3 regions of the Paenibacillus sp. JMULE4 genome follow, and region 2 is predicted to be linked to each of the others. Evidence: riboswitches for the same ligand, from Rfam matches in the RefSeq annotation. Region 2 holds a riboswitch; each other region holds the start of a gene.
What was found. A riboswitch is a leader RNA that binds a small molecule or an ion and turns the genes downstream of it on or off. The one in region 2 is predicted to bind cyclic di-GMP.
Positions count from the first base shown of each region.

Region 1 (5,552 bases), on a different contig from region 2:
TTGTCATTTAAACCGCAATACACTTGAAACCGTTGAACAAGCAGGTTTCAGAGTGGTGCAAACGACGTCGATGTGTAGGGAACTGTTCCTAGTAATTGAAGCAAGAATAAAATAAATTGGAAATGTGAGACTGCGGTGAACGATAAAGCGGCAGTTATTCTGGAAATAAAATAGACTGCTTTTATGTATCCGCGAAACACTACGTTATGTAGTTTATAATAGATGCTTGTCAAGGTTCGATGTGTGATGAAAGCATAACTGCCAAATCTATTTAACGGATTTTGGGGGGTGAATAGTTAATGTACTCCTTTTTTAGTAAAATTAGCGCCTTCCTTAGCGAACCATTCGTTAACGCGGCGAACACTGATATCGCCTTTCTTGCGGCGCTGTTTCTCGGTTTTGTTGGTTCGGTTGCTCCTTGTCAAATGTCAGCGAACGTTGCGGCTATTACTTACTTTGGGCAGCGTCAAGCGCAAGCAAGGTTGTCGTGGCCCGAAACGTTCATGTATTTATTAGGGAAGATGATTGTATTCAGTATTTTCGGTGCTTTGTTTTGGTTTTTCGGTCAAAAGATATCCACTGACATGATCCCTTTATATTCTTTTGCAAGAAAGCTGCTTGGGCCGTTATTGATTTTAATCGGATTGTTTTTGCTTGGCTGGATTCGGCTTCCTTTTCAACTTGGGGCTCGAGTGGCAGGATTTTTTGAAAAATTGGCCGATCGAACCGGAGGAAGGAGCGGAGCCTTTCTAATGGGGATTGCATTTTCGCTAGGATTTTGTCCAACAATGTTTGTTTTGTTCTTCGGTTCGCTTATGCCTTTGGCATTGCAATCAACATATGGCGTAGTGTTGCCATCTGTTTTTGCAATCGGTACCGCAATGCCGTTTTTACTAATTGCCGGGTTTGCTGTAGGTTTCGGGTTAGATCGAGTCATTGTTAAGCGTGCCAAAAGGTGGGGGTTGTGGATACAAAAACTTGCGGGTGTGTTATTTATAGTGCTGGGCATAAGCGATACCTTGACATATTGGACTCTAATGTAAATCATGGGAGGTGCCAACGGAAAAATAATGCAGAGTGAGAGCCACGAGTAGTTGATTAGACCTATTGTGTGATCAAGAAATTTTTCGCGAACTTACAATTTGTGACGCTTCTATAGTTTATCCTGTATCATTCGATATGAAATGATATAGAATCGACAAATATCAACACATTTAAACACGTGGGACTTAGGGCGGTGCCAGAAAAATAAAAATTATGGTATTATAAGGCTATGATTTGGAAGAAATAATAGGAAAAATGGCAAACCAGATCGAAAGGCTGGGACGCAAAGCCACGGGTCTTCTGCACTATTGCAATGATCGCCGGGTTACCCTCACAAATCTCACATCTACGAAAAACTAGACACGGCCGTTTGAGGGTACGTGTCTTTTTGTCGTGATTCTAGAATGAATACGAGGTGATGATATATGGAGGAGCGTGTACGCTATGCTGCAAAAGTTGAAGAAGTCATGCGCTGGCAAGAAAGCAGGATACAAGTATTGCTGGTGGACAGCGACCCCGTATGGCAACAACGGTTGACGGCGTTGATCGATGCTGAGCCGGATATGAGTATATCTCATATTGCAACAAACAAAGAATCGGCTATTCGAGCCAGTATGCAATTGGATTTAGACGTAATGATTCATGACCCGGTGTTACATTCGTCGCAACAGGATGGATTGGATACAATTGCCGAAGTGTTGAAGATCAAATCACTGCCAATCATTATCTTGACTTCACTCTACCAGCCCGAGATCATTGTGGATGCAATGCTGGCCGGAGCGATCAATTATATTACCAAGATCAATTATGTGGATGTCGCAAGTGCCGTCAGGGAAGCGTATCAAGGGCAATCCTCCCTTCACGCCGATGTTGCATCCATCATCCGTAATGAAATTGGACTTGTTAAGCGAAGGGAATTGCATCGAATGCTGACTCCTACTGAAAAAGAAATCTTGCAGTTGATCGGTTGGGGCTATACACAACCGGTAGTTAGAGAATTGCTCGGAATCACGTCTAACACAATGAAGACGCATGTTCGCAATATCATTCGCAAATTCGACGTATCTTCCATTCGCGAAGCAGCGGAAAAAGCGAAACGTAGGGGCTTGTACGATCAACTAGATCGCATCACCTGTTAGCGATTCGTTTCCGATTCGAGCCGTTTCGCGATGGTTTGACAACCAATGATCTGTTGGTATGAGGGAAAAATCACCCTCCTCTTTCGAATGTATTATTGGTAAAATGTGGACAAATGCAGGTATCTACAGAGGAATTTTATTACCAAGTTTGTAGGAGGTGAGAATCAAAAATTGACTTAAGTTGCGAAAAATGGCATCCTTACTGCTTCCTCCACTTTACTAGAGAAGGGACGATGATAATGAAAACGGAGCGTGAACAACCTATAATCATGACGATTAACAGGCAGGCTGGCGGAACAATTTCAGGCAGCATGCACAGCAAGGAGGGAGTTGTGATGACGCTGACCCAGCACCCCGTCCCCTATGAGAAAGTAGAATTATGGCTGAAGTCTTACAAGGACTGGAAGGCGAGACTGAAGTACATGCAGTCAGAACTGTCCTACATCCCTGAATTAACGCGTACGCTACAAATGGTTGCGGCTCACAGCAGCGGCAGAAAACAGGAAACGGTTTTACGGACGGTTATACGACGTATCGAAATCACCGAACATGAAATCCCGTTGCTGCTATCCAGAATCGGTTTGATCGACTATGCTTTCTCGGCTCTCACCCCGGAAGAAAGCTTGTTCATTCGGTTACGATATATGGATCAACTGGCGCTTTCAGACGCCATGAGCCGCCTAGCACTTTCCCGCCGCGCGTACTTCTACCTTCGAAAGCGAACATTGCACAAAATCTATATGAAAATCAAAGATCGGGCGGTTTTGTTGGATTTGGATTCGTCCCAAAATGATTGACCGGTTTCAGAAGATGCATATGCGCATCTTCTTTTTTTGCGTCCATTTTTCATTTTAATACGTTTTTATTCGTTACGTCCAATCCCAGTAAATACGATTAATGTCTCGCCAATTGATTCAATGAGTATTGAGGAGATTATAACACATACATTGGATACTGAGAATAGCGAATCTATCGAATGTTCATTTGACTTACTCTGCCTTATAAGCTGAAAGAATAAGGTGGTGGAAATGTGAACTCAATTCGGGATTCGTTAGGTCAGCGCATTCGCACATTGCGGGAACAATACGGATGGACGCAAGAGCAGCTTGCAGAGCGGGCAGACCTCCATCCTAATTATATCGGACAAATTGAACGCGGGCTAAAGAACGTTTCATTGGATAATATTTATAAACTGGCTGTTGGTTTGCGCATGGATTTGTCTCAGTTATTTGTTTTTGAGAATCGCGAACTTCCAGAGCCGTTGTCCCAGATTGGCCAAATGCTACAGCATTGTTCCGAAGAAGATTTAGATTTTCTGATTCAACACATCGAGCATTTGTTGAAGTGGAGACAAAAGTAAGTAACTGCTCGAAAGGAAGCGCCGGAACTGCATCGAACATGCACCGAACGCAGCACTGGATTTGCTCTCTTTTTGCACAAAGTCTGCACGCGTTATGCACATGATCCGTGTTATGATGTTAGTGTGGACAGGTTGTGCAACCACAAGCATCATGAAGACTGGTTGTCCCTTTCATCAAGCGCCGTTTCTTTCCCTGCTATCCCAGTGGGAAGAAATACGGCGCTTTTTTTATTTTGTTACTGATACAGCAGTCGTCGACTATATTCCGAATGTAAAGGAGTTGAACTAAACATAGGGCAACGCCAACCATCAAAGGCCCGCACAATTTCTCGCACGGTGTTGCCAGGTGAGAAAGGGAGTTGATGTTGATGTATCCCGACGACACATAATAACAAGCGGCGAATGATTCATCGGCATGCGTGGAATCAAGTTTATCAAGTCTTACGATCAGACCTGGTCGCAATCAAGCGTTGGCACGCTCTGCGGCAAGGTCTTTTTTGTTGTCCTTCCCGCTTGTCAGGAAGCGTCGGCTGTCGCTCTCCCCCCTCTGTTTTGATTGATCAAACAAACCAAAACGGAGGGACGAGTATGAAAAAGATCAATTTGAAAGACATATATCCTTTTTGGAAAACGGATGTATGGGTTGAAGTGGATGACGAGGTGGCTCAGGAGCTGCATCGGTTTGAATTAATTGAAAGCGCATACAAACTGCGCACGTATCGTCACCGGGCGTATTACTCGCTGGATCGAAACGATGGAATTGAGAAGGACGTTCTTTTTCTTTCGATTTCGCCGGAGGAGTACTATGAACGCAAGCTCTCCCGGCAACAGCTTTACGAAGCGTTGTGCCAGTTGCCGGAGAAATCGGCCAGACGAATTTATGCACACTTTTTTCTAGGCATGAGCAAAGTCGCTATTGCCAGAGCTGAGCATGTCGATGAACGGGCCGTTCGTAAATCTATTAAACAAGGCTTAAAGATAATGGAGCGTCTACTCAAAAACATGTGATTTTTCGTCATTGGGTCCGGTTTTCCCGTCAGAATGAAATGTTATATAGAGGATCTTTTCAGACAGCGGCTGGTTGCATCCAGCCGCTCATCATTCTCGGTGAGAGGGGCAAGTATCGATGCATCCTATTCGATTTCGGGATGAAGAACACGAGAGGTTCTATCATCAAATGCTGGCTGAAAGGAAATGCAACGACGGCTATCATCGTGCGCTTTTTTACACATTGGGCATTTCCCGGGAAACTAGGAGTCATGTACGTGATTTGTTTGATTTTTCTAACGGCGGCATTAATCCCAAGGGCCTTTCGGCCCCATGGCAAACCGGCAGTTCCATTCGAATATGTCGGCTCGCCTTTAATCTATGGAACGGGTGGACCGAACCAGGTGGGGAACGCTTCTCCACTCCCAACGAATTATTCGATTGCAGCTACGCCCCTTTCTTTTTCGAGGCAATTCATCTTCGTTATCCGGAATATTTCCGAAGTCAGGAAAAGATTTTCAAACGGCTATCTGAACAAACCCGCTGAACAGATACCGATTGTCGGGGGTGCATAAGAAGATGAAAGAAATTAAAACGAGGGTTGTTGTAAAAAACATAAAACGGCTGGATAGGTTCAAAAATTTAATGGAACGAGTAAGGAAAACGGGTGTCCGAGTCAAGAATCATACAGACAACGATGAGTCGACTTCCCCATCTCCTGTTGAATTTGCGCAACACCGCACCGCATCGTCAATTAAAACAATGGCTCAAATGGGCATTCGCATGAAGACCAACAGCAGACTGATTCGGTTGATTCAAAAAAGAGGGCAACTCCAGTTGAAGATGCTGCTAATCCACAATCGAGTGGGTTACCCGTAAAAAAGTATAAGAAAACGACAGACGGGGTTATGAAGGCGAGAAAAAATCCCGTTAACGATTCCCGACTTTCCCCGAATGCCGATGCTTCTAACATGAGTACACTGCGATTTACCCGTAGGATGCAACCCCGTGAGCCGTTCGAT
Region 1 is NZ_SGWF01000015.1:16,427-21,978, reverse strand. It holds gene EXW96_RS16220 (class I SAM-dependent methyltransferase) at 1-115, shown strand, start outside; gene EXW96_RS16215 (urease accessory protein UreH domain-containing protein) at 300-1,043, shown strand; cyclic di-GMP riboswitch class I at 1,292-1,377, shown strand; gene EXW96_RS16210 (response regulator) at 1,470-2,183, shown strand; gene EXW96_RS16205 (hypothetical protein) at 2,423-2,980, shown strand; gene EXW96_RS16200 (helix-turn-helix domain-containing protein) at 3,214-3,543, shown strand; gene EXW96_RS16195 (RNA polymerase sigma factor) at 4,132-4,551, shown strand; gene EXW96_RS27595 (DUF6075 family protein) at 4,670-5,077, shown strand; gene EXW96_RS16190 (hypothetical protein) at 5,110-5,409, shown strand; gene EXW96_RS16185 (hypothetical protein) at 5,439-5,552, shown strand, end outside.
Region 1: linked by a shared signal. The riboswitch ahead of EXW96_RS16210 (response regulator) and the one ahead of EXW96_RS24705 (hypothetical protein) in region 2 are both predicted to bind cyclic di-GMP.

Region 2 (5,552 bases):
CTCCCCGGCCGTTGCCGTTCTGATATTGCTGATAATGGAAGGGATAAGTTGGGTAGGCTCCTCGCGCCATCTTGGTCTGGTGATGTCAATTTCACCCACACACCGCATACCGTATTTCTGAAGAAAGCTCTCCAATTCTAATTTAAATTCATCCCCGCCCGGAATCTCGCCCAATTTTTCATCGAAATGGTCGCTGCTTGCTTTCTGCAAATAATCAATTAAGCCGGGATACTTTCGTATCTTATCGGCAAGGTCTCCCAACGCCAAGCCGAATTCGGTTGTCACATTGCCGGGAAGAGATTTGTACAATGGATTCAACAACCTATCTGCCCGTTCTTTCCCCACCCTTTTGTACAGCTTCTTTTTAAGCGTTCCGGAAGCCAGGACACCTGCAATAAAATAGACGGCCACTCTGGGAATCACCTTGGGCATTTTCTCGATACTCTTCCTGATCGCGCGAATCCTGTCCGCCCCTGAGGCGGAAAATACATGGATCCCGGTTTCACGAGTGATACGATCAATAAGGGCGGAGGCCTTTCTGTTCGCCTTTGCGGGATCTTGCACAAACCGGTGATTGATTACTTTCAATGCCAAGGGAATGATGATCGGCGCCAGTTTACTGACCGTGCGTAATATTGTGCCTATCGGTATGGATCGATGGCGAAAGGCTTCTCGGCTCATGACTTCCTCCAAAGCTGACGCTATGGATTCATCCATGCCCTTGAATATTTTTAGCATTCTGTTTCGAACAGGCCTTATAGAAAGAGGAGCGGTAAAATCAGCAAACATTCTTCCCCCTGCATGATGCAGGATGTACGGTTCGGATGAAGCAGGATTTTTCTTTATAAAATGAAGAAGGCGGCTCAAAACGGATATAGCCAGCGGTTTCATTGGATCAGTCATCATTTGAATGTAGCCGAAATTTATAAATACATGCAATTGATTATCTGAGACAGGCGGTACCGGATATAACGATGTAATCGGCCGACTTTGGAGAATATAAAATTGACCGTCGGCAAAACCCCACTCCACATCTTGCTCCGAGGCATAGTGAGCTTCAATTTTTTTACCCAATATTGCCAGTTGAATGATTTGATGATCCGTTAAAGCCTGCAGCTGCTGTTTCTCCGGAGGGAGATGCTGAGCAACCGTTCCTCCTTCCGGCACGGCATATATGGCTGTTTCCTTCTTGGAAACCTGTTTTTTTACGATTTCACCTGCACGCACCTGATACAAATCCGCAGTAACCAAACCGGATACGAGGGCTTCTCCCAAACCGAAGCTTGCATCGATCGATACCGTTCCGCGATGTCCCGTGACCGGATCCGCCGTAAACATAATTCCGGACACCTCCGGGAAAATCATGTGTTGAACAACGACGGAAATAAACACTGAACGGTGGTTAAAGCCGTTTTTGGCGCGATACGAGATCGCCCGGTCTGTAAACAGTGAGGCCCAGCAGTTTTGTACGGCGTTGAGCAGCTGCTCCAGTCCGCAAACATTCAAATAAGTATCCTGCTGTCCCGCGAACGAGGCCGTCGGCAGATCCTCAGCCGTAGCGCTGGAACGAACAGCATAAGCTTGAGCTTTCCCAGTGGTTTCCCACGCTTTTGAAATGGCCGATTTTACAGAGTTGGGCATCGAAAGGGAGGTGAGATGTTCGCGAATACGCTGTCCCAATATACGTATTTGCTCCAATTGTTCATGGCTGACGCGGTCCAACTGATCGAACAGTTCCTTCATCTCCCGGCTGGATTGAATGAATTGGCGGTAGGCGGCAGTTGTCACGCAAAAACCCTGCGGTACCGGGAAGCCGGCTCTTGTCAACTCCCCGAGGTTGGCTCCTTTTCCGCCCACAGCCGGCAGATGGGATTTATCAATACTCTGAAAATTCAGCACATTTATCGTTGGCATTTTTCCAACTCCTTAATACGAAATGGCAGCTTGCTTTGGTTCCCAATATATTGATCTTGTCACTGAGTTGTCAACCATTTTTTTACTGATTTTCATATTATTCCATCCCCCGGCAAAAGCCGTTCTCCAATCGATGGTTTACATGAGGAGAGGCTTTTCCATTCACAATATATAGTATAAAAATGAAAATTTTTACTATAAAAAAGGAATTTGATTGAATATGTCGAACATTGTTAGCTAATATCTAGTTTTTTCTAACTAATCTCCTTTGAAAAGTGATAAAGGCACACCCATTGAAAAGTGGGGTCGCAAAGCTACAGGGGCTTCAGTGTGATAAACACTATGCCAGCCAGTTACCGAAATCCGGATCATCAATCCTCCAATTTCGGGGGATTTTTTGGTTTTGGGACGTATTATGTAGCATTCTTCCATCGTCACTCTAAGTAGATGAGTTGGTCCGTATTTTGTGAAATCATTGATGAGAGGAGAGAGTGAAAATGTATCTTGGCCGAGTTCCTGCAATGGGATTGGATGAGATTCGAAACCAAACCTATGAGGAATTAAAACACCACTACACTAACCTGAAAGCTGAATTAAAGGTGGCTCGCGTTAATTTTGAATTTGAAAGGGCAGCCGATCTTAAGGAAGAAATCGATTTTATTTTTAAAGAATTATCAAGAAAAAAGGAAAAAAAGACCAGTTGACGATTGACATACGGGACGGTTTCACATGAAGTCTGCATGGATCAGTTTCATGGTATGGAGGAGTAAGTCATGAAAAATGAACGATTGCTGTACATTCTTTTTAGATTGATGAAGAAAGAGTTAAGTACATACGAACATTGCATGCGGGTTGGCAAAATGGCGAGAATCATGGCATCCTATCTTCATTTCAATCAGGAACAAACACGTAGTCTGGTCGTAGGATGTCTGCTTCATGACATTGGCAAGATATTTATTCCAACGGATATTATTACAAAGAAAACAGGTATGACGGTAGAAGAGTGGGAAACCATGAAACGTTATCCTGTGCTCGGAGCAAATCTGGCGCAAAAAGAAGGAATTCATGATTTGAATATTATTGAAATCATTAAATACCACCGCGAACGCTGGGATGGGTCCGGTTATCCTTATGGCTTGCGCGGTGAGTTCATTCCGACTTTTGCGCGAATTTGCTCTATCCTTGATGCTTTTGATGACATGCTGCAGGACGGTCCTCACAGAAAAGGTTTATCCGTTCAAGAAGCCAAGCAAGAGCTGTGGTATCAGAGCAGGAAGCAATTTGACAAAAACCTTGTTCAGGTTTTCCTGAGCATCCCGTCGCATGAATTAAAGACATTCTCCAGCTTCGGCAAATGGAGAGAAGAATATTACGGTTGAATATACCAAATGCCTCCTGTGATTAATCCGGGGGGCTTTTTTACATTCGGTTTTCTCCAACGGCGCCGGATTTGGGCAAACGGGAAGCGACACAGCATTGACAACATCTGGGTTAGCCTGCATAATGTGTTCAAAACGTACATGCGCGTACGGATGATGTACATGAACATGAAGGAGCCGGCAGACTGTATATGGAACAAAGATATGTCAAGGAATCTAGATGCTACAAAACATCCCGAGTATTTCCGACGGATGTCAATAATCACAATACGCTGTTTGGCGGAAAGCTGATGGCCTATATCGATGATATCGCTTCTATCGCGGCTTCCAAGCACTGCCGCAGAAACGTCGTGACGGCTTCGACGGATTCTGTCGACTTTTTGTCACCGGTTCGAACAACAGATTCGGTATGCTTGGAATCCTTCGTAACCTGGACGGGAAGAAGCTCAATGGAGGTCTTTGTCAAAGTGATTACCGAGGATTTGAAAACGGGGGAGCGCACCATTGCCGCGACGTCATTCCTTACTTTCGTGGCGCTCGATGACAATAAGAAGCCCGTTGCCATCCCGGCAGTCATACCGGAAACGGAAGAGGAGATCAGGCTTCACGAAACGGCTGTGCATCGCGCCGAGATGCGCCGATTGCGCAGGGAAGAAAGCAAGAAATTTGCGGACTACCTCACGGTGAGTTTCCCGTGGGAATCGGATTCAGGCTCTGATCATTCCTAGAGTGGAGCCGTAGTGAATCGATGGAAGTGCAATCATCATGGAAAAGCCGATCTTGCCCCTTACGGGAGCTATCGATCGGCTTTCTTCACTTTAAATATCGGTAAAGTTGACCGGCCCCACAACCTCCGTTAAGAAGGCTGTGAGCTCCGCCGCTTCTTCCTCATTGAGCTTGTATACGTGCTCCAGGTAGCCCTCAGCCTCCAGATCGTCCGGCCCGATGACAGCCGTGCGTCCGGTCTGCAAATCCGTGACCATCTTTTTTCCGTAAAAACGGTTAGTCGTCGTGATGGCCAAATCGAATCTCCGCAGCGAATCTCCGACAAAACAAACGAACCTTGTTTTCGTTTCCTCCGTACCGTCGTATAAATAATCAAATTCCATAATTTCCGCTTTCTCCTCCGATTCAAGCTTTCCGTAAGTTATTCGAATTATAACAGATTTTTCGGGGCTTCGCCAAAAAATCCGATCGCGAGATGACTTTAGCCCGATTTCGACCATGCGTTTCGTTTTCATTTCGGGTGAAACATGGTACAATCGGAAGAAGCGGTAGCATTCATAGAATGAAGCGATTCATAGAGTAGAAACGGAGGCTTGTAAGAAAAATGTCCAAGAGAAAAATGAGAAGTGACATGATCAAGAAGGGCTTTGACCGCGCGCCTCACCGCAGCTTGCTGCGTGCTGCCGGCGTCAAAGAAGAAGATTTCGACAAGCCGTTTATCGCGGTTTGCAACTCCTATATTGATATCGTTCCCGGTCACGTCCACCTGCAGGAATTCGGGAAAATCGTAAAAGAAGCGATCCGTGAAGCGGGCGGCGTTCCGTTTGAATTTAATACGATTGGCGTAGACGACGGTATTGCGATGGGACATATCGGTATGCGATACTCCCTCCCGAGCCGTGAAATTATTGCCGATTCCCTGGAAACGGTGGTTTCCGCTCACTGGTTTGACGGAATGGTCTGCATCCCGAACTGTGACAAAATTACGCCGGGCATGATGATGGGCGCTTTGCGCGTCAATATTCCGACGGTTTTCGTCAGCGGCGGGCCGATGAAAGCGGGTAAGACCAGCGATGGCCGTTCGATTTCATTGTCCTCCGTATTTGAGGGCGTAGGCGCCTACCAAGCGGGCAAAATCGATGAAAAAGGCCTGCAGGAGCTTGAACAGTACGGCTGTCCGACCTGTGGATCCTGTTCCGGCATGTTTACGGCCAACTCCATGAACTGTCTGGCTGAAGGTCTTGGCCTTGCGCTGCCGGGCAACGGTACGATTCTTGCTGTCGATCCGGAACGCAAAGAATTTGTGAAACGTTCGGCAAAGCAGCTGATGGAGCTGATCCAAAAGGACATCAAGCCGCGTGACATCGTCACCGTTGAAGCGATCGACAATGCGTTCGCTTTGGATATGGCCATGGGAGGTTCCACCAATACCGTTCTTCATACGCTGGCCATAGCGCATGAAGCAGGGATCGACTATCCGATCGAACGCATCAACGAAGTAGCGAAGCGTGTGCCGCATTTGGCCAAAATCGC
Region 2 is NZ_SGWF01000021.1:2,162-7,713, reverse strand. It holds gene EXW96_RS24710 (phosphoenolpyruvate synthase) at 1-1,914, opposite strand, end outside; cyclic di-GMP riboswitch class I at 2,188-2,275, shown strand; gene EXW96_RS24705 (hypothetical protein) at 2,412-2,618, shown strand; gene EXW96_RS24700 (HD-GYP domain-containing protein) at 2,688-3,293, shown strand; gene EXW96_RS24695 (acyl-CoA thioesterase) at 3,485-4,021, shown strand; gene EXW96_RS24690 (DUF3055 domain-containing protein) at 4,112-4,405, opposite strand; gene ilvD (dihydroxy-acid dehydratase) at 4,624-5,552, shown strand, end outside.

Region 3 (5,552 bases), on a different contig from region 2:
AAACCGGTAGGCTGAATCGAGCAGCTCCCGGTAAGATATTTTTTTACCCAAAAAATCTAAAGCGATATGCTTCGGATAGGTCTGGGCGGATTCCTTCAAGAAATGTGCCAAATTCTGCTTCGGATAATCAAAGGTCGGTGGCACCTCGGCAGGATAATGCTTGAGCCAAGGTTTGCTGGTCATTGAAACCACCTCCACATCGGGCTAGTCATGTCAAGCTGCGCTTGGTAAGCAAACCGCTTCCGGATCAACTAATGTTTTGCCAGGGTCGTCCGAAAACGTTTACATATTCCTGTAATGGATAATATATGATTCCGGCTAACCCGATATGACTTTCCTTCACCTTCCGTTGTCCTCAACAGGCCGCCTCTACGAGGATCTGCGGAAATATTCATTGTTGACGATCGGCGCGGAAAGCCATGAAACGCGAAAAAGCGCCCTTATCAGCGGAGAAACCGCCCGGCGCCCTCGATGATCATCCACTATACAGAAACGGTTCCCCCGTCGCGCAGCCTTCCGATCTTTAACCCCGGCCGCTTCCTCAGGTCGATAAACTGACCGGACCCATACACCAGGGGACGACAAGGATCCGCTTCATGAACCATGACTACCGTTGCTTGCGTTCCATCAGACAAGTCTACACGGCTTCCAATCGTACATTCGGTCACATGCCGGACAAAGCAGCGGACAATACCCGGATCCAGCATACCATAAGCATGATCGGCGATGCTTTGAAGCACATCAAATAAAGGCAAAGCATTTCGGTACGCCCTCTTAGAGGACATTGCATGAAACACGTCGGCCACAGCCACGATTTTGCTAACCTTTTCAATGCGGTTTCCCGGTAACCCCGCAGGGTAGCCGCTGCCATCCTCCCGTTCATGGTGCTGCAGCGCGGCCAAAGCAATCACCGGATCCAGCCCCGGTTCGCGAACGAGGAGATCATAACCGTACCGGGCGTGGCGCTTGACTTCACAGAACTCCTGTTCATCCAATTGGCCCGGCTTTTGAAGGATCGATTGCGGAACGAACAGCTTGCCCACATCGTGAAGAAGGCCGGCCAAGGTGATTCGAACCCGTTCATTTACGGACAGGCCGAGCCATTTGGCCAGCAATCCCGCCATCACGCCGACTCCGACACTGTGCTTGTACGTATCTTCATCCTGCTTCTCCAGCGTCAACAAAATGCGGTACGTATCCGAACGGCCCGAAATACGCATGATGGCCGGCAGAACCGTACGGCATACCTTGTCGACAGGAACCCTTCCGGCGGCGCGGATATCCGCAAACATCTCCTTCATCTCACGGATAGCAAGCCGTACAAGCTGCTCAGGCTCAAATTCCGGGAGAATCACATCCGTACTGTCAAGTTTAAGACCGTGCTCTTGAAGCGATTTAAGGCTTTCCGTTGTAAGAATGGAGGAAGCTGGCAGAATTAATAGTCCATTTCGATTATATATATTTTATTCAACCTCTTGCCCAGAAGATGCGATTTTTCTATCAACTGGCGTAAACCTTTATCGTCCGTCATCACGCCAATTTACCGTTGGTCTGTTGATTTTGAATGCCTCTGGCGGAATATACGCGGCTTTTTACCCATTCCATATCGATCGTCTGATTCTCGATGTGCTCCAGAATTTCGATGCAGTAATTTTCGATGCATACCCTGCCGGAGCTCATGCTCTTCAGAATAATTTTCGTCTTGGACCTTAAAACCGACGGAGCCCCCGTCTGACCGCCGACCATCATGGCGGAAATCATGCCGTCCGCCTCCAAACGGGAGCCTCGGCATACGGCATCTTTGTCATAAAATACAATATTGGCCGCTGAGTACAGGTCGCTTTGCAGCACCCCTTCTTTTCGGATCAAAATGTCGCCGTTGGATTTGAGCGTGGATAAATGGCACTGCCCGATATCGATCCGTACTTTGGCTTCTTGCATGCTGCCGACATGCTGGACCGTCTCCCTGAGAGAATTCAAAATGCCGAGAATCGTTCCGTGAGAAATCAATTGCGGCATCCGGGAGAGCTGAAGGAACCGTTCCAGCATGTCTTTAAGATTCAGCCAAGCCGTCTTGTCTCGGGACCGGATATTAATAATCACCGATAACGCTTCTTTGGCCAGTTTATAAATATCTTTAAACTTGTTTTCCACGAGCAGTAAAATAATTTGTCCGTAATGGGGCTTCTGCCCCTTCTTTTCCACCATCTCGAAAAGAAGCTTCGCTGCTTCAAGCAGCTGTTCGAATTGGGACATTAACAATTTGGAATTGTTGTAAAGCCGGTTATACAACACCCCGAAATAACCGGAGTACAGATTGCTTTTGATCGCATTGCCTTGAATGTAAATGCTGCCGGTTGCCGTGACGGTAGCGTTGTAGACACTGCCTGAGATATACACATTGCCAAGCGACTCGACGATCATGCTTTCCATCACGTTTCCATAAATGATAATGTCGCCGGAAAAAACAATATGTCCCGTTTCAATATTGACATCGCCGGGTACGATATAAGCCTTCGTAATATCAAAAAACTTCGTTTGGTTGCCGGTGATGCGCGGTCTTCCTTCTCTAAGAGCGATAACGAAGCCGTCCTCCCGGATTTGCACCCCGTCTTTGGCTACAATAACAATATCCTTCGGTTCTTTTGGCCGAATGAAATTGCCATATACGTCGTAGCCGACGGTCCCTTCTTCCGGCGGAATTTTTCGGGCGATCACATCTCCCGGAGTGACCGAAGGAATATTTAAATGATTTCTGTAATCGACCACGCCCCCGATTTCCACATACTGATTTTCCACCTGCTCTGTGAAAAAGAGCTGCAGCTCCGCATCCTTTCCGGGAACCGGAGGCTTTCCCCGCGCGATCAGAATCGGCTCGAATGTCGGATTAAGCACTTCCTCAAACACTGCCCCGATGTTCCGGTTTTTCGTGATCGACAAACGATCCAGCTCAAGAATAATATCGTTAAACTCCAGTTTGTTAAGAATAATCGATTGGTCTTCTTCCGCTCTGAGAACCAAATGGGCGGCAGGCTCGCACTCGCTGAGCTTCCATACATACCTGACGGGTGAATGCACAAGCAGGTAGGCTTGCATACGATCCTCGGATACCTGAATTTCAAACAATGGAGATTCCTCTACGGACCACTCCAGCTTGTCCTTGGATGTTACGGTTACCGTACCGGAGACCGCTTCTCCATTAACAGTCAGCTTGACCGGGGGTATAGCCTCAATGGTAAGGGGCGACATCTCGTCATCCGACGTATGTACAAAAATTTCATTTCCGCTTACACTAAACCAGCCTCGGTTCGTATTTTCTTTATGCCCGCCGAGAGCTTCCTCTTTGGAATAATCCGACAAACCGGCACCATTCGGCGCTGAATCCAACGCCAACGATTTTATCATTTTGACCAATTCCATTTCCGTAATAGAGTCGGACATCCGGACTACCTCCTTCCTCTGAATCAAGCGTTTTGCAGCTTAGAAAAAATGCACCTTCTCCAGCCGGGGAAAGGTGCATGAAAAATACGTTCCTTCCATTATCGGCGGCATGGCTGCCATAGCATAAAATACTTTAGGCCCATTGCTTTGCGTCCTTGCCTTTCGACAAGTTTGCCATTATCGTAATGAAATATTCCGTTTTATAATTAAATTATAATCAAGCAGATCGGCAAACGACAACACGATATAAGACAAAAGGACTAATCCATGCTTGTAGAAAGTATTTTATGTGTCATTTTTCGCTAATATTCGACAAAAAGGTTAAAACATTGCATTATTTACGCCCGTTTTTACATATTGTTACAGATCTAATCGCGCCAAAGCTCGGTAATCGGAACACCCAGTGCATCCGCAATACATTGTATGGTATATTTATGCGGGTTTGTAATTTTTCCGTTTCTCATTTTGGAGATCGTGCCCATGGACAGTCCGGTCAGCTCAGAAAGCCTGGTTGCCGTCATACGGCGTTCCGCCATCAGCATGCGCAGCGTAACAGCTATTCCCGACGGTTCCCGTGTTTGCCCGTTTGCCAGGCATTTGCCGACAAAGGCAATTCGGGTGACTTCCTGCCTGCCGTTTAACAGAGGTTGAAAGCGAAATTCCATATCTGCCTGTCGATGGTTATGTACCCACTCCAGCGTCATACTGAAGCCGGATGCGGACAATAAGGCCTGGCGGAGCGAGTGCCTTACCTGAAGCAAATGTTTGGATCCGACAAAAGAAAGAAACGGCTGCGCTAACAAATCTTTTCTCTGCAGATCCAGCAAGGGGCCGTGGAGCGAGCAATCGGTAAAGCGGAATTTCGTCGTCAGCGTTCCGCTTACCTCATACCCCGTACCCTGCCGTAAAATCCATTTTTTATCGCTGACGTCTCTGACAACCATAATATAGTAATAGACCCCATCCATAACCGTTTCGCGTAAAGATAGCTCCACATCCACTTGATGCCCGTGTTTTACGGTCCATCTCTCTTCCGAAAACAGAACCTCATCATACTCAAAAAACTCCGGACGCTTCAATACCCAATCCCTGTATTCAGCCGATAGAAAAGATAAGAAGGATGCCTGCCCCAGCTCTTCTTTTGTATAGCCGATGATCTGGAAAAAAGCCGGATTCGCCTCTTCGACCATGAATTGACGGCCATCCCATTTGCAAAGACAGATGCCAACCGCAGCCTTTTCAACCATCAAGCTTGCCCAACGATTCGGCATTGTGCTTTTCCAACCTTTCCTCTTTAAGAAAACAGTAATAAGCTATGATCCGTTGTATTCCCAAGCGGTCCCCATCTCCGCCCTCGGGCAGCTGCCTCGGTCTGCCTTCACTCAACCATGCCGTTACCGCGAGCACAAGCGCATCGACGATATCGTCCCGCGCCACCGCTTTGCGCGGATACCGCAGCATCAGCTCTTCGACAACCTCGTCGGCTTGTGCATACACGCCCCGCAGATGCGCCATACGCTCGTCAAAGCCCGCCTGGCTCTTCTTCCCGCTGCGCATCGGGCGGCCGAAAAGCTGTGCGAGGCAAAGCTCCGGATGCGACTCGCGAAACGTTAAGCGGGCCGCTTCATCCTGCCGGAGCAGCCGGTCCAGCGTGCGAATCTTCGGGACTAGCGCCCAGGTTTGACGCGATAATCCCCGACCGCTGAGCCTGCGCTGGAGCGCATTCGCCTGCGCATAATCCGTGGCACTCAGCACCTCGCGGACGGGCGCAGGGAATATGCTGGACGCCCGTCCGGGCTTCAGCAGCTGCCGCGCCAGCACATCGCAGCGTCGCGGCTCGCTGCCGTCGGCCAGACCGATCGGCATATCGATCAACAACAACACTGCCTGCCGATACGCCGCCCATAGGCTTTCCAGGTCCTCGAACACCCCCGCCGTCCAGCTTCCGTCAATCGTAAGCTCCACCGTTAGCCAGCCCGCCGGGCAGCCGTCAATGCCTGCAAAGGAGCCGCCCTTCATGAGTTTTCCGGCTCCGCTTTGCCGGCACCCGGATTCAACTGCAAAAACCGCTCAGCCATAAACCTTGTCCCGCACTCCCGATCCCATTCGTC
Region 3 is NZ_SGWF01000011.1:301,514-307,065, reverse strand. It holds gene EXW96_RS06710 (long-chain-fatty-acid--CoA ligase) at 1-183, opposite strand, end outside; gene EXW96_RS06705 (HD-GYP domain-containing protein) at 483-1,355, opposite strand; gene EXW96_RS06700 (flagellar assembly protein A) at 1,531-3,441, opposite strand; cyclic di-GMP riboswitch class I at 3,542-3,627, opposite strand; gene EXW96_RS06695 (helix-turn-helix domain-containing protein) at 3,810-4,712, opposite strand; gene EXW96_RS06690 (DUF429 domain-containing protein) at 4,681-5,460, opposite strand; gene EXW96_RS06685 (hypothetical protein) at 5,457-5,552, opposite strand, start outside.
Region 3: linked by a shared signal. The riboswitch ahead of EXW96_RS06700 (flagellar assembly protein A) and the one ahead of EXW96_RS24705 (hypothetical protein) in region 2 are both predicted to bind cyclic di-GMP.